Variovorax paradoxus: one gene and its partner. The protein of the gene in region 1 interacts with the protein of each later gene in a pairwise test. Links are inferred from orthologs where the notes say so. Each region holds a gene or a part of one and is shown in the gene's direction. Other genes may lie near its edges. The genes, in order: odhB and lpdA.

Region 1 (9,232 bases):
GCCGCTATGAAGAGTTCTATCGCCAATCGGTCGATGCGCCCGAGGCATTCTGGGCCGAGCAGGCCCGGCTGATCGATTGGCAGACGCCGCCGGCTCAAGTGCTGGATGCCAGCCGGCCGCCATTTGCCCGCTGGTTCGTGGATGGCACCACCAATCTGTGCCACAACGCCGTGGACCGGCATCTGGCCGCGCGCGGCGATCAAGCGGCGCTGATCTTTGTCTCGACCGAAACCGGCACTGAAAAAACCTACAGCTTCCGCGAACTCCATGCCGAGGTACAGCGCACCGCGGCCAGTCTGATCGAGCTGGGCGTCGGGAAGGGCGACCGCGTGCTCATCTATATGCCGATGATTCCGGAGGCCGCATTCGCGATGCTGGCCTGCGCGCGGATCGGCGCGATCCATTGCGTGGTCTTCGGCGGTTTTGCGAGCGGCTCGCTGGCCACGCGCATCGAGGATGCCGAGCCCAAGGTGGTGGTGAGCGCCGATGCCGGCTCGCGCGGCGGCAAGGTCATTGCGTACAAGCCCTTGCTCGACGAGGCCATCCGGCTTTCGAAGCACAAGCCGCCGGCGGTGCTCCTGACCGACCGCGGCCTGGCGCCGATGGCGCTGACCGCGGGCCGCGACCACCTGGCTGCCGAGTTGAGCCGGAAGCACCTCGACACCGAAGTGCCTTGCGCCTGGCTGGCCGCGACCGACATCAGCTACACCATCTACACGAGCGGCACCACCGGCAAGCCCAAGGGCGTGCAGCGCGATGTAGGCGGCTATGCGGTGGCGCTGGCCGCCAGCATGCAGCACATCTTCGGCGGACGGCCCGGCGAAACCTATTTCTCGACCAGCGACATCGGCTGGGTGGTGGGCCACAGCTACATCGTCTACGGGCCGCTGATTGCCGGCATGGCCACCCTGATGTATGAGGGCCTGCCCACGCAAGGCCTCGACAAGCAGCCCGACGGCGGTATCTGGTGGCGCCTGGTCGAGAAGTACAAGGTGACGGTGATGTTCAGCGCACCCACGGCCGTGCGCGTGCTCAAGAAGCAGGATCCGGCGCTGCTCAGGAAATACGACCTGTCGAGCCTGCGCGCGCTGTTCCTGGCGGGCGAGCCGCTCGACGAGCCCACCGCGCGCTGGATCGGCGAGGGGCTGGGCGTGCCGATCATCGACAACTACTGGCAGACCGAATCGGGCTGGCCGATCATCACCATTGCCAATGGCGTCGAGAGCAAGCCCAGCAAATTCGGCAGCCCCGGCGTGCCGATGTACGGCTTTCGCGTGAAGATCCTGCACGAAGCCACGGGCGAGGAGCTGACAGGCGCCAACGAGAAGGGCGTGGTCGTGATCGAGGGCCCGACGCCGCCGGGCTTCATGCAAACGGTGTGGAAGGACGATGCGCGCTTCGTCGATACCTACTGGAAGACCGTGCCCGGCAAGATGGTCTATTCGACCTTCGACTGGGGTATTCGCGACGAGGACGGCTACTTCTACATCCTCGGCCGTACCGACGATGTCATCAACGTGGCGGGCCACCGCCTCGGTACGCGCGAGATCGAAGAATGCATCTCAGGCCACGCCGGCGTGGCCGAGGTGGCGGTCGTCGGCGTGGCGGATGCGCTCAAGGGCCAGGTCGCAATGGCCTTCGTCGTGCCCAGGGACGGCGGGGCAGTCATCGACGCCGATATGGCGCTGAAGCTGGAGGGCGAGATCATGAAAGTCGTGGCCGACCAGCTCGGCGCACTGGCGCGGCCGGTGCGCGTTCGCTTCGTGAACGGGCTGCCCAAGACCCGCAGCGGCAAGTTGCTGCGACGCGCCATCCAGGCCGTGTGCGAGCAGCGGGATCCGGGCGACCTGACCACCCTCGACGACCCCGCCACGCTGCAGCAGATCAAACAGTTACTTTCTTCCGCCTGAATGAGCAAGGGGCAATCTTGCGATGTGGCGCCGAGCCGTCATATGTTCGACGTGGCACAATGCCAAGGTACTCAGGCCCTTCCCCAGCCACAGTCGCATCCGCCAACCGGTTCAGCCGTGTCGCGGAAGGTTTTCTTAACCAGCTAGTGCTTCCTTCAGGGAAGCGAAGGTCAGCGGAACATGAGCGATTCTTCTACGCCCTCGGCGTACACCGCCTATCAGGGCAACACCTACCTCTTCGGCGGCAATGCGCCCTATGTCGAGGAGATGTACGAAAACTACCTTGCCAACCCGGGCAGCGTGCCTGACAACTGGCGCTCGTATTTCGATGCGCTGCAGAACGTCCCCGCGGTCGACGGCTCCAACACCCGTGACGTGCCGCACCAGCCCGTCATCAACGCCTTTGCCGAACGCGCCAAACAGGGCACGACCAAGGTGGTTCAGGCCAGCGGCGCCGATTCCGAGCTCGGCCGCAAGCGCACCGCCGTCCAGCAGCTGATTGCCGCCTACCGCAACGTCGGCGCCCGCTGGGCCGACCTCGACCCCCTGAAGCGCGCCGAGCGCCCGGCCATTCCGGAACTCGAGCCCTCGTTCTACGGCTTCACCGATGCCGATCTCGAGACGGTGTTCAACACCAGCAACACCTTCTTCGGCAAGGAGACCATGTCGCTGCGCGACCTGCTCAATGCCTTGCGTGAAACGTACTGCGGCACCATCGGCGTCGAGTACATGTACACCACCGACCAGAACCACAAGCGCTGGTGGCAGCAGAAGATCGAAAGCGCGCGCACCAACCCGCAGCTGACGGCCGAACAGAAAAAGCACGTGCTGAACCGCCTCACCGCGGCCGAAGGCCTCGAGCGCTTCCTGCACACCAAGTACGTCGGCCAGAAGCGCTTCTCGCTCGAAGGCGGCGAGAGCTTCATCGTCTCGATGGACGAACTCATCAACCAGGCCGGCATCAAGGGCGTGCAGGAAATCGTGATCGGCATGGCCCACCGCGGCCGCCTGAACGTGCTGGTCAACTCGCTGGGCAAGTTGCCGGCCGACCTGTTCGCCGAGTTCGACCACACCGCCCCCGAAGACCTGCCGAGCGGCGACGTCAAGTACCACCAGGGCTTCAGCTCGGACGTGACCACCCCCGGCGGCCCGGTGCACCTGAGCCTGGCGTTCAACCCCTCGCACCTCGAAATTGTGAACCCCGTGGTCGAAGGCTCCGTGCGCTCGCGCATGGACCGCCGCGCCGACCCGCAGGGCAAGCAGGTGCTGCCCGTGCTCGTGCACGGCGACGCGGCCTTCGCAGGCCAGGGCGTCGTCATGGAAACGCTGGCGCTGGCCGAAACGCGCGGCTACTTCACGGGCGGCACGGTTCACATCGTCATCAACAACCAGATCGGTTTCACCACCAGCGACCCGCGCGACAGCCGCTCGACGCTGTACTGCTCGGACATCGTCAAGATGATCGAAGCACCGGTGCTGCACGTGAACGGCGACGACCCCGAAGCCGTGGTGCTCGCCACCCAGCTCGCCCTTGAATTCCGCATGGAGTTCCAGAAAGACGTGGTGGTCGACATCGTCTGCTTCCGCAAGCTGGGCCATAACGAGCAGGACACCCCTTCGCTCACCCAGCCGCTGATGTACAAGAAGATCGCCCAGCACCCCGGCACGCGCAAGCTGTACGCGGACAAGCTGGCGACGCAGGGTCTCGGCGACACGCTCGGCGACGACATGGTCAAGGCGCAGCGCGCCGCCTTCGACGAAGGCAAGAACACCATCGACCCGGTGCTCACCAACTTCAAGAGCAAGTACGCGGTCGACTGGAGCCCCTACCTCAACAAGAAGTGGACCGACGCCGGCGACACCGCCATTCCGTCCAGCGAGTGGAAGCGCCTGGCCGAGAAGATCACCACGGTGCCGGCCGGCTTCACGGTGCACCCGCTCGTGAAGAAGGTGCTGGACGACCGCGCCGCCATGGGCCGCGGCGACGTGAACGTCGACTGGGGCATGGGCGAGCACATGGCCTTTGCCTCGCTGGTGGCCAGCGGCTATCCGGTCCGCCTGTCGGGCGAAGACTCGGGCCGTGGCACGTTCACGCACCGCCACGCCGTGCTGCACGACCAGAACCGCGAGAAGTTCGACACCGGCACCTTCACGCCGCTGCAGAACGTGGCTGAAAACCAGGCGCCGTTCGTCGTCATCGACTCCATCCTGTCGGAAGAAGCCGTGCTCGCGTTCGAATACGGCTACGCCTCGAACGACCCGAACACGCTCGTCATCTGGGAAGCCCAGTTCGGCGACTTCGTGAACGGTGCGCAAGTGGTGATCGACCAGTTCATCGCTTCGGGCGAAGTGAAGTGGGGCCGCGTCAACGGCCTGACCATGATGCTGCCGCACGGCTACGAGGGCCAAGGCCCCGAGCACAGCTCGGCACGCCTGGAGCGCTTCATGCAGCTGAGCGCCGACGCCAACATGCAAGTGGTGCAGCCGACCACCGCCAGCCAGATCTTCCACGTGCTGCGTCGCCAGATGGTGCGCAACCTGCGCAAGCCGCTGATCATCCTCACGCCGAAGTCGCTGCTGCGCAACAAGGATGCGACCTCGCCGCTGTCCGAGTTCACCAAGGGCAGCTTCCAGACGGTCATTCCGGACAGCAAGGGTCTGAAGGCCGAGAAGGTCAAGCGACTGGTCGCCTGCTCGGGCAAGGTCTACTACGACCTGTTCAAGAAGCGCGAGGAGCGTGGCGACGAAGACGTGGCCATCATCCGCGTCGAGCAGCTCTATCCGTTCCCGCACAAGGCGTTTGCCGCCGAGGTCAAGAAGTACCCCAACCTCGTCGACGTGGTCTGGTGTCAGGACGAACCGCAGAACCAGGGCGCCTGGTTCTTCGTGCAGCACTACATCCACGAAAACATGCAGGAAGGCCAGAAGCTCGGCTACTCCGGCCGCGCCGCTTCGGCGTCGCCGGCGGTGGGCTACTCGCACCTGCACCAGGAACAGCAGAAGGCGCTCGTCGATGGCGCGTTTGGCAAGCTCAAGGGCTTCGTGCTGACCAAGTAATCAAAAGCCTCTTTTCACACGAACACCCTCAAGAACAAAACGGAGCACACTCCAAATGTCTATCGTAGAAGTCAAAGTCCCCCAGCTTTCCGAATCCGTGGCCGAAGCCACCATGCTCACCTGGAAGAAGAAAGCCGGCGAAGCCGTCGCCGTCGATGAAATCCTGATCGAGATCGAAACCGACAAGGTCGTGCTGGAAGTGCCGGCGCCCTCGGCCGGCGTGCTGGCCGAAATCGTGCAGCCCGATGGCGCCACCGTGGTGGCCGAGCAGCTGATCGCCAGGATCGACACCGAAGGCAAGGGCGCGGCCGCCGCACCTGCAGCAGCATCCGCTGCCGCCCCGGCGGCCGCCGCAGCACCTGCACCGGCCGCTGCTGCTGCCGCCACCGGCGGTTCGAAGTCGGACGTCGCCATGCCCGCCGCCGCCAAGCTGCTGGCCGACAACAACCTCAAGACCGGCGACGTGGCCGGCACCGGCAAGGACGGCCGCGTCACCAAGGGCGACGTGCTCGGCGCCGTGGCCTCGGGTGCCAAGCCCGCGCCCACCGTGGCCGCCCCGGCTGCCAAGCCTGCACTGCCGCAAGTCGCCGCGCCCGCCCGCGCGGCCGACCTGGGTGAACGCCCCGAGCAGCGCGTGCCGATGAGCCGCCTGCGCGCCCGCATTGCCGAGCGCCTGTTGCAATCGCAATCGACCAACGCCATCCTGACGACGTTCAACGAAGTGAACATGGCGCCCGTCATGGAACTGCGCAAGCGCTTCCAGGACAGCTTCACCAAGGAACACGGCGTGAAGCTCGGCTTCATGAGCTTCTTCGTGAAGGCCGCGGTGCATGCGCTGAAGAAGTACCCGGTGATCAACGCCTCGGTCGACGGCAACGACATCCTGTACCACGGCTATTTCGACATCGGCATTGCCGTCGGTTCGCCGCGCGGCCTGGTGGTGCCCATCCTGCGCAACGCCGACCAGATGAGCTTTGCCGACATCGAGAAGAAGATCGCCGAATACGGCAAGAAGGCGCAAGACGGCAAGCTGGGCATCGAAGAGATGACCGGCGGCACGTTCTCCATCTCGAACGGCGGCACCTTCGGCTCGATGCTCTCGACCCCGATCATCAACCCGCCCCAGTCCGCGATTCTCGGCGTGCACGCCACCAAGGACCGCGCCGTGGTCGAGAACGGCCAGATCGTCGTCCGCCCGATGAACTATCTCGCCATGAGCTACGACCACCGCATCATCGACGGCCGCGAAGCCGTGCTGGGCCTGGTCGCCATGAAGGAAGCGCTGGAAGATCCGTCGCGCCTCCTGTTCGACATCTGAGGAGACTGATCAGATGGCAAACAAACAATTCGACGTCATCGTCATCGGCGGCGGCCCCGGCGGCTACATCGCCGCCATTCGCGCCGCGCAACTCGGCTTCAACGTCGCCTGTATCGACGAGTGGAAGAACGGCAAGGGCGGCCCCGCACCGGGCGGCACCTGCACCAACGTGGGCTGCATTCCGTCGAAGGCGCTGCTGCAATCGTCGGAGCACTTCGAGCAGGCCGGCCACCACTTTGCCGACCACGGCATCAAGGTGGAGGGCCTTGGCCTGGACATCGACAAGATGCTGGCCCGCAAGGACCAGGTCGTGAAGCAGAACAACGACGGCATCCTGTACCTGTTCAAGAAGAACAAGATCAGCTTCTTCCATGGCCGCGGTTCGTTCGTGAAGACTGACGAAACCGGCTATGAGATCAAGGTGGCGGGTGCTGCCGAAGAATCGATCAGCGGCAAGCACATCATCCTGGCCACGGGCTCCAATGCCCGCGCATTGCCCGGCACGCCGTTCGACGAAGAAAACATCCTCTCGAACGACGGCGCACTGCGTATCGGCGCAGTGCCCAAGAAGCTGGGCCTGATCGGCTCGGGCGTCATCGGCCTCGAGATGGGCTCGGTGTGGCGCCGCCTGGGCGCTGAAGTCACGGTGCTCGAAGCGCTGCCGACCTTCCTCGGCGCGGTCGACGAGCAGATCGCCAAGGAGGCCAAGAAGGCCTTCGACAAGCAGAAGCTCAAGATCGAACTCGGCGTCAAGGTCGGCGAGATCAAGTCGTCGAAGAAGGGCGTGAGCGTTGCCTGGACCAATGCCAAGGGCGAAGCCCAGACGCTCGAAGTCGACAAGCTGATCGTCTCGATCGGCCGCGTGCCCAACACCATCGGCCTGAACGCCGAAGCCGTGGGTCTCAAGCTCGACGAGCGCGGCGCCATTGCCGTGGACGACGACTGCAAGACCAGCCTGCCCAACGTGTGGGCCATCGGCGACGTGGTGCGCGGCCCGATGCTCGCGCACAAGGCCGAGGAAGAGGGCGTTGCCGTGGCGGAGCGCATTGCGGGCCAGCACGGCCACGTCAACTTCAACACCGTGCCGTGGGTGATCTACACCAGCCCCGAGATCGCGTGGGTTGGCCAGACCGAGCAGCAGCTCAAGGCCGCGGGCCGTGCCTACAAGGCCGGCACCTTCCCGTTCCTCGCGAACGGCCGCGCACGCGCGCTGGGCGACACGACCGGCATGGTCAAGTTCCTGGCCGATGCAACGACGGACGAAATTCTCGGCGTGCATATCGTCGGCCCGCAGGCCAGCGAACTGATCTCCGAAGCCGTGGTGGCCATGGAGTTCAAGGCCAGCGCCGAAGACATCGCGCGCATCTGCCATGCGCACCCGTCGCTGTCGGAAGCCACCAAGGAAGCGGCACTTGCCGTGGACAAGCGCACGCTGAACTTCTGACCCATTGACCAGCGTCAAAGAGGCCTACGAGGCGGAACTCGCGGTGCGCGGGTTCCAGAGCGATCCCGCGCAACTGCGCGCCGTCGAGGCGCTGGACCGTTGCGCGCGCGAGTGGGCCGACTACAAGGCCCAGCGCTCCAACGCGCTGAAGAAGTTCATCAACCGGCCGGAGCTCCCGCGCGGCGTCTACATGTATGGCGGCGTCGGGCGGGGCAAGAGCTTCCTGATGGACCTGTTCTTCAACGCCGTGCCGCTGCGGCGCAAGACGCGTCTGCACTTTCACGAGTTCATGCGCGAGGTGCACCGCGAACTGCGCGAGCTGCAGGGCACGGTCAACCCGCTCGATGAGCTGGGGTTGCGGATATCGAAGCGGTACAAGCTGATCTGCTTCGACGAGTTTCACGTGGCGGACATCACCGACGCGATGATTCTTCATCGCCTGCTGGTGTCGCTGTTCGAGAACGGCGTGGGCTTTGTCACCACCTCCAATTTCAAGCCCGACGACCTGTATCCCGGCGGGCTGCATCGCGACCGCATCCTGCCCGCGATCGCGCTGCTGAACGAGAAGCTCGAAGTGCTGAGCGTGGACAACGGCACCGACTACCGGCGCCGCACGCTCGAGCAATTGCGGATGTATCTCACGCCGAACGATGCGGGCGCAGAGAAAGAATTGCGCAAGGCGTTCGACAAGCTGGCCGAGACGGCCGACGAAAACCCGATCCTGCACATCGAGCAGCGCGAGATCCGCGCCAGGCGCAAGGCGGGCGGCGTGGTCTGGTTCGACTTCAAGACGCTGTGCGGCGGGCCCCGCTCGCAAAACGACTATCTTGAAATCGCCAGCCAGTTTCACACCGTGCTGCTGTCCGACGTGCCGCACATGCCGGTTCGCATGGCTTCCGAAGCACGCCGTTTCACGTGGCTGGTCGATGTCTTGTACGACCGCCGCGTCAAGCTCATCATGTCGGCTGAGGTGCCGCCGGAGGCGTTGTACACCGAGGGACCGCTCGCCCATGAGTTTCCGCGAACGGTTTCCAGGTTGACCGAAATGCAATCGAGCGAATTCCTCTCCCTGGAGCGCCGGATCGTCGACACTCGCCTGACATGAAAAATATCGTTTTCGCCGTGCTGATGACCTTGGGCAGCCTGCCGCTGTGGGCGCAGTCCAATGCGGCCGCGGGCACGGCCGACTTCGAAGCCGAACGCAGCCGGCTGGCGGCCGAGCGCGCCGCCATCGACGCGCGCTTCGAGAAGGAGCGCGCGGCCTGCTACCAGAAGTTCGCGGTCGAAGATTGCCTGCGCGACAGCCGCAGGCGTCGCCGCACCGAAACCGACCACATCAAGCGCCAGGAAACGGCCATCAACGACATCGAGCGCCAGCGGCGCGGCGCGGCCGAACTCGAGAAGCTCGATCAGAAGGCCGCCACGCAGCGTCCGCAAGATGCGCCCGAGAAGCAGGACGAGTCCCGCCAGGCCCAGAAGGACCGCGAGCAGCGCGCGGCCGAC
Region 2 (9,270 bases), 750 kb from region 1 along the record:
GCTCGGCGCAGCCCTGGCTCCCCCCGTGCGGCTGGCCGATGGAGGAAAGGACCTGTACATCGATCAGTCCAGGTTTCATGCGCAGTTCGCGGCCGATGTCCCGGCGCAGAGCGCGCGCCTGATGGCGGCGACGCAGCGTCCGGTCGCCGAAGCGGCGCTGACCGAAGCGTCCGGCGAACCGGCATGGAAGTCGATTCCGTCCTGGTTCATCTACGGCACGGCCGACAAGAACATTCCCCCGGAAGCACTGAAGTTCATGGCCGTGCGCGCGGGTGCCCGCAAGACCGTGGAGCTGGCGAACGCGTCTCATGTTCCGAACGTCAGCCATCCGGCCGAGATCGCAAATCTCATCGACGAAGCAGCGACCGCCCGGTAGCGCCAAGGGTTTCCCCCAATCATCGAGTCCGGCGATTCGGACGGGCTCATCGCCCCGCATCCGGATCGTCGGCGCAGCGCCCGGCGGGTTCTCATCTCCTCCCTCATGAAATCAACGACTTAGCGTGGTTTGCGGGCCGCGCGCCGCGTGGCATATCGATTGCTCTGTAGCAAAGGCCGGCCGCGTCGCCCGACGCAGGTCCAGGCCATGACACAGGAGACAAACCGATGAGCACCATGGGTGACCTTGACCCCACGGAAACTGGCGAGTGGGTCGACGCGCTCGGCGCGGTTCAACAACACCGCGGCAGCGAACGTACGAATTTTCTGTTGAACCGCCTGGTCGACGAGGGCCGCCGCGACGGCGTGTACGTGCCCCGTTCGCTGAACACGGCCTACAAGAACACCATCCCGCCGGAGAAAGAAGAAAAATCCACCGGCAACCGCGAGATCGAGCACCGCCTGCGCTCGATCATCCGCTGGAACGCGATGGCGATCATCCTGCGGGCCAACAAGGACTCGTCGGAGCTTGGCGGCCACATCGCGAGCTTCCAGTCGGCGGCCACGCTCTACGACATCGGCTTCGGCCATTTCTGGCACGCGGCCACCGACACGCACGGCGGCGACCTGCTGTTCATCCAGGGCCACAGTTCGCCCGGCATCTACGCGCGCGCTTTTCTCGAAGGCCGTCTGAGCGAGCAGCAGCTGCTCAACTACCGCCAGGAGTCCGAGGGCAACGGCATCCCGTCGTACCCGCATCCGTGGCTCATGCCCGACTTCTGGCAGTTCCCCACCGTCTCGATGGGCCTGGGCCCTCTGATGGCGATCTACCAGGCGCGCTTTCTCAAGTATCTGCATGGCCGCGGCTTGGCCGACACGGCGCCGCGCAAGGTCTGGGCCTTCATGGGCGACGGCGAAATGGACGAACCCGAATCGCTCGGCGCCATCTCGCTCGCGGGCCGCGAGAGCCTGGACAACCTCGTGTTCGTCATCAACTGCAACCTGCAGCGCCTCGACGGCCCGGTGCGCGGCAACGGCAAGATCGTGCAGGAGCTCGAGAGCGTGTTCCGCGGGGCAGGATGGAACGTCATCAAGGTGCTCTGGGGCAGCGGCTGGGACAAGCTGCTCGCCAAGGACAAGAGCGGCAAGCTGCTGCAGCGCATGGAAGAGTGCGTGGACGGTGAATATCAGGACTTCAAGAGCAAGAGCGGCGCCTACGTGCGCGAGCATTTCTTCGGCAAGTACGACGAGACCAAAGCCCTGGTCGCCGACATGAGCGACGACGAGATCTGGGGCCTCACACGCGGCGGCCACGACCCCGAGAAGGTCTTCGCCGCCTACGCTGCCGCGGTCAAGCACAAGGGTCAGCCCACGCTGATCCTGCCCAAGACGGTGAAGGGCTACGGCATGGGCGAATCGGGCGAGGGCCAGATGATCGCGCACCAGGCCAAGAAGATGACGCAGGACGCGCTGCGCGGTTTCCGCGACCGCTTCCAGATCCCGGTGTCCGATGAAGAGCTGCCCAATGTTCCCTTCATCCAACTGGCCGAGGACAGCCCCGAGATGAAGTACCTGCGCGAGCGCCGCGCGGCACTCGGCGGCTACCTGCCGCAGCGCCGGCGCAAGTCGACCGCGCTCGAGATTCCGCCGCTGGCCACCTTCGAGCGCCTGCTGAAAGACACCGGCGAGCGCGAGATCTCCACCACCATGGCCTTCGTGCAGATGCTCGGCACGCTGGTGCGCGACAAGCAGATCGGCAAGCACGTGGTGCCCATCGTGCCCGACGAGTCGCGCACCTTCGGCATGGAGGGCATGTTCCGCCAGCTCGGCATCTGGTCGTCGCTCGGCCAGCTCTACAAGCCGCAGGATGCCGACCAGCTCATGTACTACCGCGAGTCGAAAGACGGGCAGGTACTGCAGGAAGGCATCAACGAGGGCGGCGCGATGTCCAGCTGGATCGTCGCGGCCACCTCGTACAGCACGAACAACGTGCCGATGATTCCGTTCTACATCTACTACTCGATGTTCGGCCTGCAGCGCGTGGGCGACCTGGCCTGGCTGGCCGGCGACATGCGTGCGCGCGGTTTCCTGCTCGGCGGCACCGCGGGGCGCACCACGCTCAACGGCGAAGGCCTGCAGCACGAAGACGGCCACAGCCATATCCTGGCCGGCACCATCCCCAATTGCGTTTCGTACGACCCGACCTTCGCCTATGAGGTGGTGGCCATCGTGCGCGACGGCATGCGCCGCATGTACGCCGAGCAGGAGGACGTGTATTACTACATCACCCTCATGAACGAGAACTACGCCCACCCCGGCATGCCCGAAGGCAGCGAGGCGGGGATTCTCAAGGGGCTCTACCAGCTCAGCGACGGCGGCAAGACACCCAAGAAGGGCCTGCGCGTGCAGCTCATGGGCAGCGGCACCATCCTGCGCGAAGTGATGTTCGCGGCCGAGCTGCTCAAGAGCGACTTCGGCATCGCATCGGACGTGTGGAGCGCCACCAGCTACAACGAACTGCGCCGCGACGGCATGGCGGCCGAGCGCTGGAGCCGGCTGCACCCGACCGAGCCCGCGCGCAAGAGCCATGTCGAGCAATGCCTCGAAGGACACGAAGGCCCGGTCATCGCGGCCACCGACTACATGCGCAACTACGCCGACCAGGTGCGCGAATACGTGCAGGCCGCGGGCCGGCGCTACACGGTGCTGGGCACCGACGGGTTCGGGCGCAGCGACTACCGCCGCAAGCTGCGCCGCTTCTTCGAGGTCGACCGCTGGCACGTGGCGGTGGCCGCGCTCAAGGCGCTGGCCGACGACGGCGCGATCAAGCACACGGTGGTGGCCGAGGCCATCGCGAAGTATGGGCTCGACGCCGAGCGCGCCGCTCCCTGGACCGTCTGAGGCAGTACCGACCATGAGCAATGCAATCGACATCAAGGTTCCGGACATCGGCGATTTCAGCGATGTGCCGGTCATCGAAATCTTCGTGAAGCCCGGCGACACGGTGAAAGCCGAAGACCCGCTGGTTTCGCTCGAATCCGACAAGGCCACGATGGACGTGCCCGCGCCGCGCGGCGGCGTGGTCGAGTCCATCCTGGTGAAGCTGGGCGACAAGGTCGGCGAAGGCAGCGTCATCATGACGTTCAAGGGGGAGGGTGGTGCTGCCGCCGCTCCCGCGCCCGCCGAAGCCGCCAAGCCCAGCGTGAGCGCCGCGCCTTCCGCCACCAGCGCGCCGGCCGGCATCGCCGAAGTGCGCGTGCCCGACATCGGCGACTTCAAGGACGTGCCCGTCATCGAGATCTTCGTGAAGGTCGGCGACACGGTGAAGGCCGAAGACCCGATCGTCTCGCTCGAATCCGACAAGGCCACGATGGACGTGCCTGCGCCGCTCTCGGGGGTTGTGACGGCAATCGGCATCAAGATCGGGGACAAGGTCAGCGAAGGGTCGGTGATTCTTTCGCTGGCTACGGGGGATGCGCCTGTGGTGGGGGCAGCACCCTCACCCCAACCCTCTCCCGCGGGCGGGAGAGGGAGTGATACGGCAGCGGTGGTGGCGCTGCCTGCGGGCAACGCGGAGATCGAAGCGGGCTTCGCACTCGCCTACGCCGGCCCGGCGGTGCGCAAGCTCGCACGCGAACTCGGTGTGGACCTCGGCAAGGTCAAGGGCACCGGTGACCATGGCCGCATCGTGCGTACCGACGTCGAGGCCTTCGCGAAGGGCGGCGGCGCATCTGCCGCACCGGCCATGTCCAAGGCCGCGTCAGCCCCCGCAGGCGGTGGCGTCGGCGGCATCGACCTCTTGCCCTGGCCCAAGGTCGATTTCGCCAAGTTCGGCCCGACCGAGCGAAAAGAACTGTCACGCATCAAGAAGATCAGTGCCGCGAACCTGCACCGCAACTGGGTCGTCATTCCGCATGTGACGACGCACGACGAGGCCGACATCACCGACCTCGAGCCCTTCCGCGTGCAGATGAACAAGGAGCTGGAGAAGTCGGGCGTCAAGATCAGCATGCTGCCCTTCATGATGAAGGCGGCCGTGGCCGCGCTGAAGAAGTTCCCGGAGTTCAACGCGAGCCTCGACGGCGACGCCCTGGTGCTCAAGAACTACTGGCACATCGGCTTCGCGGCCGACACGCCCAACGGGCTCATGGTGCCGGTGATCCGCGATGTTGACAAAAAGAGCGTGCCCGACATCGCCAAGGAGATGGGCGAGCTCGCCAAGCTCGCACGCGACGGCAAGCTCAAGCCCGACCAGATGTCGGGCGGCACCTTCACCATCAGCTCGCTGGGCGGCATTGGCGGCATCTATTTCACCCCCATCATCAATGCGCCGGAGGTCGCCATCATGGGCGTGTGCAAGAGCTACTGGAAGCAGCACTCAGCCGACGGCAAGACCTACACCTCGCGGCTCACGCTGCCGCTGTCGCTGTCGTGGGACCACCGCGTGATCGACGGCGCCGCCGCCGCGCGCTTCAACGTCTATTTCGCCAACGTGCTCGCCGACCTGCGGCGCGTGCTGTTCTGAAGGAAGCTCTCAAATGGCACACACGGTGGAAGTCAAGGTTCCCGACATCGGTGAGTTCAAGGATGTCGCGATCATCGAACTGCTGGTCAAGCCCGGGGAGGTCATTGCCGTCGATACCGGGTTGATCATGGTGGAGTCGGACAAGGCGTCGATGGAGATTCCGTCGAGCCATGCGGGGACGGTGAAGGAGCTGAAGGTTGCGCTCGGCGACAAAGTGAGTGAAGGCTCGGTGATCCTGGTGATCGAGGCCGTCTCTGCCTCCCCTCTACCGCCTGCGGGAGAGGGGCCGGGGGTGAGGGCGACGGCCGCCGCACCCTCACCCCAGCCCTCTCCCGCAAGCGGGAGAGGGAGTGAAGCGGCCGGCTACGCCGGCAAAGCAGATCTGGAGTGCGAAGTGCTCGTGCTCGGCGCCGGCCCCGGCGGCTACTCGGCCGCCTTCCGCAGCGCCGACCTCGGCGTGAAAACCGTGCTGGTCGAACGCTACGCCACGCTCGGGGGGGTGTGCCTCAACGTGGGCTGCATCCCGTCGAAGGCGCTGCTGCACACGGTCGGCGTGATGGACGAGGTGAAGCTGCTCGCCAAGCACGGCATCAGGTACACCGCGCCCGAAGTCGACATCGACGCGCTGCGCGGCTTCAAGGACGGCGTGATCAAGAAGCTCACCGGCGGCCTCGCCGGCATGGCGAAGGCGCGCAAGGTCGAGGTTGTCACCGGCGTCGGCAGCTTCCTCGACGCGCACCACGTCGAGGTGGTGGGCGAGGGCGGTGCGAAGAAGGTCGTGAAGTTCGCCAAGGCCATCATCGCCGCGGGCTCGCAGGCCGTGAAGCTGCCGTTCATGCCCGAGGACGACCGCGTGGTCGACTCCACCGGCGCGCTGCTGCTCAAGGGCATTCCCAAACGCATGCTGGTGATCGGCGGCGGCATCATCGGCCTGGAGATGGCCACCGTGTACTCCACGCTGGGCACGCGCATCGACGTGGTCGAAATGCTCGACGGCCTGATGCAGGGCGCCGACCGCGACTTGGTGAAGGTGTGGGAGAAGGTCAACGCGCCGCGCTTCGACAACGTGATGCTCAAGACCAAGACGGTTGGTGCGAAGGCCACCCAGGCCGGCATCGAGGTCAGCTTCGAAGGCGAGAAGGCGCCGAAGGAACCGCAGGTCTACGACCTGGTGCTCGTCGCCGTGGGCCGCAGCCCCAACGGCAAGAAGCTCGCCGCCGACAAGGCCGGCGTTGCCGTCACCGACCGCGGCTTCATCGAGGTCGACAAGCAGATGCGCACCAACGTGCCGCACATCTTCGCCATCGGCGACATCGTGGGCCAGCCCATGCTCGCGCACAAGGCGGTGCACGAGGCGCATGTGGCGGCCGAGGTGGCGCACGGCGAGGCCTCGTACTTCGACGCGCGGCAGATTCCCTCGGTGGCCTACACGGACCCTGAGGTGGCCTGGGCCGGCAAGACCGAGGAGCAGTGCAAGGCCGAGGGCCTGAAGATCGGCAAGGCGGTGTTCCCGTGGGCCGCATCGGGCCGCGCCATCGCCAATGGGCGCGACGAAGGCTTCACCAAGCTGCTGTTCGACGAGGCCACGCACCGCATCGTCGGTGGCGGCATCGTCGGCACGCATGCGGGCGACCTGATCAGCGAGGTGTGCCTGGCCATCGAGATGGGCTGCGAGCCCTCGGACATCGGCAAGACCATCCATCCGCATCCGACGCTCGGCGAATCCATCGGCATGGCGGCCGAAGTGTTCGAGGGGCATTGCACCGACCTGCCCCCGGTGAAGAAGAAGTAGGCCACTGCCATGCCGCTCGCACTGGCTTTCGAGGCGCTGGGATCGGGGCCTCCGGTGGTGATCCTGCACGGCCTGTTCGGCGCGGGACGCAACTGGACGCACATCGCCGGGGCGCTGGCCCGGGACCACCGCGTCTACCTGCCCGACGCCCGCAACCATGGTGCCTCGCCCTGGGCCGAGTCCATGTCGTACGCCGAAATGGCGGACGACGTGCTGGCGCTGCTCGAGCGCGAGCAGTTGCAGCGGCCCTTCGTGATCGGCCACAGCATGGGCGGCAAGACCGCAATGGCGCTCGCGCTGTCGCACCCGCAGACCGTCGGCGGCGTGGCGGTGATCGACATCGCGCCCCAGAGCTACGCCGACCAGTTCTCGTCCTACGTGTCGACCATGCGCAGCTTCGACGCAGCCCACGCGGCCGGGCAGCACGAAATCAGCCAGGCGCTGGCCGAGGGTCTCGGCGCGAAGGCTCCGGCCGACTTCGTGATGCAGAACCTGCGCCGGCAGTACGACCGCTTCGACTGGCGGCTCAACCTGCTCGCCACCGGGCTGTGCATGCACGATCTCTGCGGCTTTCCGGATGCGCTGCGCAACGCGCGCTACGAAGGCCCGGCGCTCTTCGTCCACGGCGCGGAGTCCGGTTACGTGCCGCCTTCGTCGCTCGCCGGCATCCGCGCGCTGTTCCCGCACGCCGAGACCGAGCGCATCGCCGCCGCCGGCCACTGGGTGCATGCCGACCAGCCCGCGGCGCTGCTGTGCGGCCTGCGCGACTGGCTGGCCGATGCGGCCGCGGCCGCCCCTCATTGACATCCCTCACGGAGACACCATGTCCGACGAAAAACTGCGCGAAGCCGCCCTCGACTACCACCGCCATCCCACGCCCGGCAAGATCTCGGTGAACCCGACCAAGCCGATGGCCACGCAGCGCGACCTCGCGCTCGCGTACTCGCCCGGCGTGGCCGAGGCCTGCATGGAGATCGCGCGCGACCCGGCCGAGGCCATGAACCTGACCTCGCGCGCCAACCTCGTGGCGGTCATCACCAACGGCACGGCCGTGCTGGGCCTGGGCAACATCGGCGCGCTGGCCGGCAAGCCGGTGATGGAAGGCAAGGCCTGCCTGTTCAAGAAATTCGCGGGCATCGACGTGTTCGACATCGAGCTCGACGAGAGCGACCCCGATGCGCTCATCGACACCATCGCGCGCATGGAGCCCACCTTCGGCGGCATCAACCTCGAGGACATCAAGGCGCCCGAGTGCTTCTACATCGAGAAGAAGCTGCGCGAGCGCATGAAGATTCCGGTGTTCCACGACGACCAGCACGGCACCGCGATCGTCGCGGCCGCTGCCATTCTCAACGCGCTGAGGCATGTGAAGAAGGACATCCGCGAAGTGAAGCTGGTGGCTTCGGGCGCCGGCGCGGCGGCGCTGGCCTGCCTCGATCTGATCGTGAGCCTGGGGCTGCCGCAGCAGAACATCTTCGTGTCCGACAGCGCGGGCGTGGTCTACACCGGCCGCAAGGAGCAGATGGACCCGAACAAGGCCCGCTATGCGCAGGAGACCCCGGCGCGCAAGCTGGCCGACATCATCGGCGGCGCCGACATCTTCCTGGGCCTTTCGGCGGGTGGCGTGCTCAAGCCCGAGATGGTCAAGGAGATGGCGCGCGATCCGATCATCCTGGCCATGGCCAACCCGACGCCCGAGATCCTGCCGGAAGACGCGCTGGCCGTGCGCCCCGACGCGATCCTCGGCACCGGCCGCTCGGACTATCCGAACCAGGTCAACAACGTGCTGTGTTTCCCGTTCATCTTCCGCGGCGCGCTCGACGTGGGTGCGACCACGATCAACGAGGAGATGAAACTCGCCGCCGTGCGCGCCATCGCCGAGCTCGCGCATGCCGAGATTCCCGAGGTGGTGGCGCAGGCCTATGGCGCGGTCGGCCTGCGCTTCGGCCGCGACTACCTGATTCCCAAGCCCTTCGACCCGCGCCTGATCGAGTTCGTCGCGCCCGCGGTGGCGCAGGCCGCGGTCGACAGCGGCGTCGCGACGCGGCCCATCGCCGACATGAAGGCCTACCGCCAGCGCCTGTCGCAATTCGTCTACCAGTCGGGCAGCAGCATGCAGCCGCTGTTCGCCGCCGCCAAGCAGTCGCCCAAGCGCGTGGTCTACGCCGAGGGCGAGGACGAGCGTGTATTGCGCGCTGCGCAGGTGGTGGTCGACGAAGGCCTGGCGCGTCCGCTGCTGCTGGGCCGTCCCGAGGTGATCGCCGAGCGCATCGCGCAGTACGGCCTGCGCCTCGTGCTGGGCACCGACTGCGAGGTCGTCGACCTGCTCGAAGCGGCCGTGTACGGCGACGCGGCCGAGGCCTACTACCAGCTCAAGCGCCGCGACGGCGTCTCGCGCCTGGTGGCACAGACCGAGATGCGCAGCCGCGGCACGCTGCTCGCGGCCATGCTGGTGCGCCAGGGCAAGGCGGACGCCATGCTGTGCGGCACGCTCGGCGGCTACGGCGACCACTTGCGCCATGTGCGCGATGTGATCGGCCTGCGCCCCGGCGCGAAGACCATGGCCGCCATGCAGATG

Evidence for each region.
Region 2: the proteins of odhB (region 1) and lpdA interact in binary tests that used the Escherichia coli proteins (3 or more experiments, as listed by UniProt). The link is inferred for Variovorax paradoxus from one-to-one orthologs.

The regions. Positions count from the first base shown.
Region 1 is NZ_JAUSXG010000001.1:1,810,395-1,819,626, forward strand. Bases 4,205-7,153 are described here. They hold odhB (2-oxoglutarate dehydrogenase complex dihydrolipoyllysine-residue succinyltransferase), read left to right. Parts: upstream 4,205-5,022; coding sequence 5,023-6,285; downstream 6,286-7,153. Other genes in these bases: QFZ42_RS08385 (2-oxoglutarate dehydrogenase E1 component), read left to right, coding at 4,205-4,967; lpdA (dihydrolipoyl dehydrogenase), read left to right, coding at 6,299-7,153. Also shown: QFZ42_RS08380 (propionate--CoA ligase), read left to right, coding at 1-1,910; more of QFZ42_RS08385, read left to right, coding at 2,091-4,204; more of lpdA, read left to right, coding at 7,154-7,729; cell division protein ZapE, read left to right, coding at 7,734-8,834; QFZ42_RS08405 (hypothetical protein), read left to right, coding at 8,831-9,232. UniProt on the Escherichia coli protein: E2 component of the 2-oxoglutarate dehydrogenase (OGDH) complex which catalyzes the second step in the conversion of 2-oxoglutarate to succinyl-CoA and CO(2).
Region 2 is NZ_JAUSXG010000001.1:2,566,763-2,576,032, reverse strand. The notes cover bases 4,316-7,302. They hold lpdA (dihydrolipoyl dehydrogenase), read left to right. Parts: upstream 4,316-4,913; coding sequence 4,914-6,692; downstream 6,693-7,302. Other genes in these bases: QFZ42_RS12010 (alpha/beta fold hydrolase), read left to right, coding at 6,702-7,302; aceF (dihydrolipoyllysine-residue acetyltransferase), read left to right, coding at 4,316-4,900. Also shown: QFZ42_RS12030 (alpha/beta fold hydrolase), read left to right, coding at 1-376; aceE (pyruvate dehydrogenase (acetyl-transferring), homodimeric type), read left to right, coding at 604-3,276; more of aceF, read left to right, coding at 3,290-4,315; more of QFZ42_RS12010, read left to right, coding at 7,303-7,496; QFZ42_RS12005 (NADP-dependent malic enzyme), read left to right, coding at 7,516-9,270. UniProt on the Escherichia coli protein: Lipoamide dehydrogenase is a component of the glycine cleavage system as well as of the alpha-ketoacid dehydrogenase complexes.